2 regions of the Brevibacillus sp. HB1.2 genome follow, and region 1 is predicted to be linked to the other one. Evidence: riboswitches for the same ligand, from Rfam matches in the RefSeq annotation. Region 1 holds a riboswitch; the other holds the start of a gene.
What was found. Region 1 has a riboswitch for cobalamin ahead of cobO (cob(I)yrinic acid a,c-diamide adenosyltransferase). Riboswitches for the same ligand answer to the same signal wherever they lie in the genome.
Positions count from the first base shown of each region.

Region 2: it holds a riboswitch for cobalamin, as region 1 does, so the genes downstream of both, metE (5-methyltetrahydropteroyltriglutamate--homocysteine S-methyltransferase) here and cobO (cob(I)yrinic acid a,c-diamide adenosyltransferase) in region 1, are expected to answer to the same signal.

Region 1 is NZ_JABMIU010000010.1:34,640-39,066, reverse strand. Features, by position in the region: gene HPY28_RS20655 (LeuA family protein) at 1-1,244, shown strand, start outside; gene HPY28_RS20650 (M15 family metallopeptidase) at 1,339-2,031, opposite strand; cobalamin riboswitch at 2,215-2,430, shown strand; gene cobO (cob(I)yrinic acid a,c-diamide adenosyltransferase) at 2,594-3,142, shown strand; gene cobD (threonine-phosphate decarboxylase CobD) at 3,139-4,254, shown strand; gene cobU (bifunctional adenosylcobinamide kinase/adenosylcobinamide-phosphate guanylyltransferase) at 4,251-4,427, shown strand, end outside.
Region 2 is NZ_JABMIU010000007.1:3,958-8,384, reverse strand. Features, by position in the region: gene nrdE (class 1b ribonucleoside-diphosphate reductase subunit alpha) at 1-622, shown strand, start outside; gene nrdF (class 1b ribonucleoside-diphosphate reductase subunit beta) at 678-1,628, shown strand; cobalamin riboswitch at 1,715-1,913, shown strand; gene metE (5-methyltetrahydropteroyltriglutamate--homocysteine S-methyltransferase) at 2,059-4,341, shown strand; gene HPY28_RS17185 (acyl-CoA thioesterase) at 4,356-4,427, shown strand, end outside.

The DNA of each region.
Region 1 (4,427 bases):
AAGTGGCTCAATCGGCAAGACGAGCGCAAATATTAATGCATGCGAGAGCTACTGTTGAAGAAGTACATGCAGTAAAGCGCGCCAAAGCAGACTGGGTGGGGATTTGGGCTTCCATTAATGATGTGTCTATCCAAACCAAATTCAGTCATCACCAGGAAAGCTATATACAAGAGAAAGTCCAACAAGCTGTTATCGAAGCAAAAAAGCTTGGCTTACAGGTTAGATTCACGATTGAAGACGCTTCACGGACAGAGTGGGAAAAGATATCCAGCTTAGGTCATGTTGCTTTGCAGGCAGGCGCAGATCGCATTAGTTTGGCAGATACTGTCGGGATATGGGAGCCTGATACATGCAAAAGAATTGTAACTCGTGCCATTGAGGAATTTGGATGCGAAATTGAAGTTCATCTGCATAATGATCTTGGTCTTGCTCAAGCGAATGCGCTGGCGGCTATTGATGCAGGCGCTTCTGTCATTGATGCGACAATTTTAGGAATCGGCGAAAGAGCTGGTATTACTGACTTGATCCAGCTTACTGTTGCGTTGCAAAAGCTTCGAAATGATCATCGTTATTCTTTGGATAGAATTCCCGAGCTTGTACAAGCGATCCGTATGACGACAGGGTATAGACCGGACGAACTGCGCCCTATCGCTGGGCAAAATGCTTTTACGCATACATCGGCTTACCATGTCCAAGCCGTAAAGAGGAATTCCAAAGCGTATGAGCCATTTCCTCCCGAAACAATTGGAAGAACACGGCTTCTCGAAGAAAAGCGTCCTCCACTAGGAAGCCCAAAGCTGCCTGTTTCCTTACAGGTAGGAAAGCCGTTTCCAAAAGGTGCTTCAGAGCTACAGTATCATCGTGACGGTCCAGGGATACGCTGGGTTATGATGGATTCGCGTGTTGATGAGCGAGCCTCATTTTATGTGATCCAAAGGATATTTGGATTATGCGATTTGTCCGGTATTCCTGAAAAACATGTAGACAGACATGCGCATCATTGTGACAGTGCCTTCCTCTTTTGGGGAGATGCACCTGATGGCACTGGTCTGGTGTGTCATGTTCAACTTGGTGAAGAAGAGAAGACTGTTGAGAGTCCAGCAGCTATTTTTATCCCAGCAGGCGTCGAGCATTCCTATCACTATGTGTCAGGGCACGGAACTTATACAAATATTGTATTGTCACCTGAATACAACAAAAGCCTTTTGGTTTCAGCAGCATCTTCTGAAATACCAGTGACCTAAGAGGTACAGGAATTTGTTGAGTTTGAAGAGTGGGCGGCCATCTGGGCATGAGTACGGTATCGACCGGGCTCATGCCTTGCTCGATTATTTGTGGTTACATCGACAAAACCCCGCCATAAATCGGCTCTTTCTGCGTTTTTTGTCCCCAAGTGCGCGTTCCGTATTCGAAATGCCACCATTCTTTCGGATAGTTGACGAATCCGGCAGCCGTCATCAAATGATAAAGCAGTCGGCGATTGTCTCGAATTTCGATGTCTTTTTGCTTAGACTGTGCCAGCTCTTCATAATAGCGAGTGGAAGCCAGTTCACTGAAATCATCGAAGACGGTCCCCATCTCCAGCCAGCCATCAGGCCCTGCGATAGTTAGATCCACTGCACCGCCGGATAGGTGAGGGGACGGTTTGGAGAGGTCTGTTGTTGGATAAGCGACGAATTTGCTCAATTCTTCCGTGAGGGCGGGTCCTTCCTGCCAGCCTTGTAATAGCAAGGCTTCACGGAAACGATCATACAAGGATGCCTGTACCTCAAATGAGCGCCAGCCGTCCAACACGACGAGCTTGTAGCCAACAGGCAGTTGCGCGGCTGCCGTGGCGAGCTTGTGTGCTGCCCCTTCTCGCAAAAAGGCTTCTGGCTGTGTTCCGGCATAGCCCTTGTGGTAGTAGGCTGGATAGACTGTGATTTGAGCTGAAAGGGAAGAGAGGGGAATCATCGGTTCGCCGCATTCCTTGATCGGCAGTGGGCTGGGCAGGACCATGTCTGGTATTTTTGGAATCGGAGGAAATAGCATGACTGCACACCACTTTCGATTGTTTTGCCAATAGGGTAACGAAAAACATCAGGCATGTAAACGGTCATTATCTTAAATTTTCTGCTAATAGTCACCAGCGACGAATCAGCAGCTTTTGCTTGAATCCTCGGTAGCTTTTGCTATTATTAAAGCAAGTGCTTGTCAACGGAACGAACGACATTTACATATGGAAGAGAAACAGGTCCTTGTTTTTGCGAAACCGATTCGCAGGAGCAAGGTTAAAAGGGAAGTTTGGTGAAAAGCCAACGCGGTCCCGCCACTGTAAGAGAGTAGCTGTTCTTCAAGGCATCATGCCATCCACTGCCCATCCGGGAGCGGGAAGGAGAAGAAGAGCGATGATCCTCGAGCCAGGAGACCTGCCTGTTTTATGATTACACTGATTTCCTTCGGGTCAAAGGAAGAGGTGAGGATTGTTGCTTTTCGGCTATCCGCGCTTTGTTTTTCCTTAGGTACTGGGGGAAACAGAGCGCTTTTTTTATGCTTCGGAAAGTATTTGGAGGAAACAGCGGAGTAAAATACGTCACTTTTTGAGGTGGTCACGATGGAGAAAAACGATAAGAAGCGAGGATTGACCCTCGTTTACACAGGAGACGGCAAAGGAAAAACGACAGCGGCAGTCGGGTTGGCTGTGCGGGCGACAGGGCGCGGGAAAAAGGTGCTGATGGTTCAATTCATCAAGTCGCCAGAGCGTACATACGGAGAAAAGATTATTTTCGATAAATTGGGCATTGAAATTGTGCAAATGGGCGTCGGCTTCACATGGACGAAAACACCGGAGGAGCATCGTCAGGCATTGAAAGAAGCTTGGGCGTTTGCGAGCGAAAAGCTTTCTTCCGGAGCGTACGATGTCGTCATTTTGGATGAGCTAAATAATGCATTGGCGATTGACCGCTTCCCGATTGATGATGTGTTGCCATTGTCCGATGTGTTGGAAGCGATTCAAAATAGGCCAAGTCATATTCACCTCGTGATTACGGGACGGGCCGCAAAGCAGGAGATTTTGGACATCGCAGATTTGGTGACAGAGATGAAGCCAATCAAGCATTACTACGATGAAGGGATTCCAGCTGTGCTGGGGGTAGAGTTTTGACAAGCGCAGGTGTAATAGAGAAGTACGGTCATGGCGGAGACTTGCTGACCGCAGCGCAGCGCTTTGGTCGAGAGCCCGGGCAGTTTCTGGATTACAGTGCCAATATTAATCCGCTGGGGATGCCAGCAAGCGTTCGTGAGATGCTGCTGGATTCGCTGGCTGCTGTAGCGCATTACCCAGACCCTGGACATCGTGTGTTTCGGCGTGCGCTGGCGAAGCGGCTGCAAGTGCCGGAGGAATGGTTGCTGCCTGCCAATGGTGCAGCGGAGGCGATGGCACTGGCCATTCTCGGTCTTTCGCCGCAAACGGTTGGTGTGGTATATCCTTGCTTTTCGGAATACGCGCAACTTTCCGAGCAGTATGGTGCCCGTGTCATTGGCTGCTACGGGAAGGAAGCGAACGGGTACAAGCCCGATCCTATAGAGCTGCACACTCTTTTTACGCAGTCTGATCTCGTATTTGTCGGGTCGCCAAACAATCCGACGGGAATCCTGTATCAACCGGATGAGCTTCGCCAAATGGCGGAATGGACGAGTAAGACCAACACGTGGCTCATCGTGGATGAGGCTTTCCTCGATTTTGTGGAGGAAGATCGGCAATATACATTGGCGACGCAGCTCGAGCGCTTTCCCCGTGTGATCTTGATGCGCTCGATGACGAAAATGTACGCGATCCCGGGATTGCGCCTGGGTTATGCGATTGCGCATCCGGATGTCATTGCGAGGATGCGCCAGAAGCAAGTGAGCTGGAGCGTGAATGCACTGGCCCTTTTAGCTGGAGAACTGTGCTTGCAGGAGCAGGCATATGAGGAACAGACGCGAAGGCTCATAAAAGCAGAACGTGCGTATTTGATCGATTGCATCAGCGGTGAGTTGGGCTGGCAGGTATGGCCGGGGGAGGCAAACTTTTTGCTGCTGCGCTCACCAGAAGGATTGCCAGCGGAACAATTGCAGGCACGGCTCGGCAAAAAAGGCGTTCTGATCCGCAACTGTGCGATGTATCCCGGTCTGACGGCACATGATGTGAGAATCGCAGTGCGTGGACGAGAGGAAAATGAAAGACTTCTGGCAGCGCTCCGCGAGGTCCATGCGGAAGGAAGTGAACAGCGATGAGCTTGGTGCTGGTAACAGGCGGTGTCCGTTCAGGAAAAAGCCGCTACGCGGAAGAGCTTGCGATGAAGTTGGGCAGTCGAGTCCTGTACGTGGCGACAGGCAAGGCCTGGGATGATGAAATGAAGCAGAGAATCGAGCTGCATCAGGCACGTCGTCCGCTGGAATGGGGCTGT
Region 2 (4,427 bases), on a different contig from region 1:
GATGAACTTCTACTCTTTGGAAAAAAGCATGGAAATTGCCAAGGAAACAGGCAAGACCTTCTTGGGCTTTGAACAATCGGAATATGCAAAAGGCACTTATTTTAACAAGTATTTGACGAACGATTACAGCCCGCGGACGGAAAAAGCAAAGCATCTCTTTGAAGGAATGCACATTCCGACGTCAGAGGATTGGGCGGAACTACAGCAAAAGGTGCAAAAGCATGGCGTTTACCATGCGTACCGTTTGGCGATTGCACCGACACAGAGTATTTCCTACATTCAGAATGCGACTTCTAGTGTGATGCCAATCGTTGAGCATATCGAAACGAGAACATATGCTAACTCTACGACGTATTACCCGATGCCGTACTTGTCGCAGGAAAACTATTTTTACTACAAATCGGCGTATGTGATCGATCAATTCAAAGTGATTGATCTGATTGCCGAAATTCAAGAGCACATTGACCAAGGAATTTCGACTGTGCTGCACGTGAACAGCAATATTTCAACCAGAGAACTGGCTCGCTATTACATTTACGCAGCGAAAAAAGGTCTGAAGTCACTCTACTATACGCGTACGAAGCATTTGACTGTAGAAGAGTGCATTAGCTGCGCGATTTAGTGAACGAGTTTCACAAAAGGAAAAGCATCAAGCAAAAAGAGAAGAGGAACGCCATATGAAAGCAGTCAATTGGAACAGGCCGGACGACGATTTTACGATGACGTTTTGGAATCAGAACATCATGCAGTTCTGGACGGATGATGAGATCCCACTGTCAGATGACAAGATGTCCTGGATGGAGCTCAGTGCGACTGAACGGGACACGTATAAAAAAGTATTGGGCGGTCTCACCTTGCTGGATACGGTCCAGGGTGGAGTAGGGATGCCGAAGATCATGGAGCATGTCGATGGACTGCAAAGAAAAGCGGTTCTCGCCTTCATGGGCATGATGGAGCAAATCCATGCCAAATCGTACAGCAGTATTTTTACAACGCTGGCATCGACAGAAGAGATTGACGGTATTTTTTCGTGGGTGGAAAACAATCCGCATCTGCAAAAGAAAGCGGCCCTCATCTCGAAACGCTATCAAGAAATTGAGAAACCGAAAGACTTGTACATGGCGATGGTAGCCTCTGTCTTCCTGGAAAGCTATCTGTTTTACAGCGGCTTCTTCTATCCGCTCTATTTGGCGGGGCAAGGAAAGATGACTAGCAGCGGGGAAATTATCGACCTGATTGTTCGCGACGAGAGCATCCACGGACTCTATGTCGGCGTTCTTGCGCAAGAAGTATATCAAGGTCTGAGTGTGGTCGAGCAGACCGCAGCAAAAGAGGAGCTGTATGCCCTTTTGCATGAGCTGCAAGAAAATGAAGAGGCCTATACGACTTCGTTGTATACGGAAATCGGATTGGCTGACGAGGTTCATGTGTACGTGCGTTACAACGCGAACAAAGCATTGATGAATCTGGGGCTGGACCCGTTATTCCCAGAGGAAGAAGTGAACCCGATCGTACTGAACGGCATTCGCACGCAGACGAAGCAGCATGACTTCTTCTCGAAAAAAGGAAATGGCTATGTCCGCACGCTAAACGTAGAGCCGTTGACCGATGATGATTTTAAATTTTAGTATGACAAAAAATGGATTCTGTGTTACTGTATGAACAGTATGCTGCCCTGCTAATTTATGGGGGCACTTCACAGAACCATGACAATTTCATAAGAGTGGAAACAGGTTCTTTGGTCATCAAGATGGACCAAGGATGAAAAGGGAAGTCGGTGAGAATCCGACACGGTCCCGCCACTGTATGAGGGGAGTCGGCACATTTTTCAGCCACTGATCCAAACGGATTGGGAAGGCATGTGCAGATGATGATCCCAAAGTCAGGAGACCTGCCTGTTTCGACGACACTGCTTAACCTACGGGAGATAGGGAGGTGTTAGGATGCTGTGATCTCAGTGCTTATTTGGCATTTCTAACGTTCTTTTTGATCGTTGGAGATGCTTTTTTTATTGGGCGGATTCAAGTCAAGATCGAATAAAGAATGGAGAGGAAGCTCATGAAAAGCAGCAATTTGGGATATCCACGGATCGGGAAGAACCGCGAGTGGAAAAAGGCATTGGAAGCATTTTGGGCAGGCACTATCGGTGAGGTGGGCTTGGAGCAGCAAATGGAACAAATCCGTCAACAACATCTACTGAGTCAGCAGGAAAAAGGGGTCGAGCTGATCCCTGTGGGTGACTTTACGTACTACGATCACATGCTGGATATGGCTGTGATGTTTGGAATGGTCCCCAAGCGTTATGAATACGAGGGTGGCCCGGTTTCGTTAGCCACATACTTCGCCATGGCTCGCGGTTCGAAGAAAGCTGTCGCCAGTGAAATGACGAAATGGTTTAACACGAACTACCATTATATCGTCCCGGAGTTCGGTGAACGCCAACCATCCATTACGGAGAACAAGCCTCTCCAGGCATATTTGGAGGCCAAAGAAAAGTTTGGGATCATCGGAAAGCCTGTCATTGTAGGTCCGTATACGTTTGTCAAATTGTCCAAAGGATATGAGAAAAACGAATTTGAGCCCATCGTGGATCAACTCGTTCCGCTTTACATAGACGTTCTCCGGGAGTTGGAGCTACACGGCGTGGAATGGGTGCAAATCGATGAGCCTGCATTTGTACTGGATGTCTCGGTGCGTGATCGCGCCATCATCAAACGTATCTATACGCAAATCGGTCAAGCACTACCGCATCTCCAGTGCATGCTGCAAACCTATTTTGAAGCGGTGGATTGGTATGAGGAGCTAGTTTCCTTACCGGTAAAAGGAATCGGTCTTGACTTTGTACACGGAGCGAAGCGTAATCTGACCAATCTCAAGACACACGGGTTTCCAGCAGACAAGATTCTCGCAGCGGGAATCATCGACGGTCGAAACATATGGCGTGCATCGATTGAGGAGAAGTGGGAACTGGTCAAAGAAATTTCCGAGATTGTTCCACTCGAAAAGCTGTGGTTGCAGCCGTCCAGTAGCTTATTGCATGTACCAGTATCGGTTGAAGCAGAGACGGACTTGCTTGAGGAAGTCATGCCTGCATTGGCATTTGCGGATGAAAAGTTGGGGGAAGTTCAGCTTTTAGTCCGAGGATTCCGATATGGTAAGTATGTCATCTCAAAAGAGATTGCTCAAAATGAAACGGACTTGCTCAAGCTGGCACTATCCCCAGCGAGGAATCGTCAAGAAGTGAAGAATGAGCTACGCCAAATGGCAGCTGGAAAACCTGAAAGAAGCGTTCCATACCAAGAACGTCGTGAGATTCAACAAAATACGTGGAAGTTGCCACTGCTGCCAACGACCACAATTGGTAGCTTCCCGCAGACGTCAGAGGTTCGCCAAGCCCGACAACAGTTTAAAAAAGGGAACTGGGCAGCGGAGCAATATGATGCTTTCATTCAAGCGCAAATCAAGGAATGGATCGATATACAAGAAGAGCTCGGTCTGGATGTCCTCGTCCATGGGGAGTTCGAACGAACAGATATGGTCGAATATTTTGGAGAAAAGCTCGATGGCTTTTTGTTCACGAAAAATGGCTGGGTGCAGTCGTATGGCTCCCGTTGCGTAAAGCCACCTGTTATTTACGGAGATGTGGAGTTTGTTGCACCAATGACAGTCAAAGAAAGTGTGTATGCAAAATCATTGACGGACAAACTAATGAAGGGTATGTTAACTGGTCCAGCGACCATTTTGAATTGGTCGTTCGCGCGGATCGATGTCTCCAGACAAGAAGTGTGTGAGCAAATCGCCTTGGCATTGCGAAAAGAAGTAGAAGCCTTGGAAGAGGCGGGTATTCTCATGATCCAAGTCGATGAGCCAGCACTGCGCGAAGGATTGCCGCTTAAAAAAGAAGAGCAAGCAGCTTATCTCGAATGGGCCGTCAGAGCGTTTCGTCTAGCGACCTCTACCGTTGCACCAAGCACGCAAATTCATACACACATGTGCTACTGCGAATTCCATGATTTTATGGATGTCATCAGCGAACTCGATGCCGATGTAATTTCGATTGAAACTTCCCGCAGCCACGGAGAGCTCGTGTCTGTGTTCGAAACAGGTACGTATGACAAAGGCATCGGGCTCGGCGTATACGATATCCATAGCCCTCGAATTCCAGCTGTCTCAGAAATGGAAGATATGGTAGCACGGGGTGTACAAGTACTTCCACCCGATCAATTTTGGATTAACCCGGATTGCGGGCTGAAGACAAGAGGGAGAGAAGAAACCGTCCAGTCATTACGAAACATGGTTGCGGCAACGAAGGCGATTCGGAATCGTTTGACATCCCAGTAGGGAAGGTGCACACGATGAGAGGAGCCACACAAATGATGACGGAAGCACGACCGATCCAACAATCGAGAACCTTTTTGACTGATCTC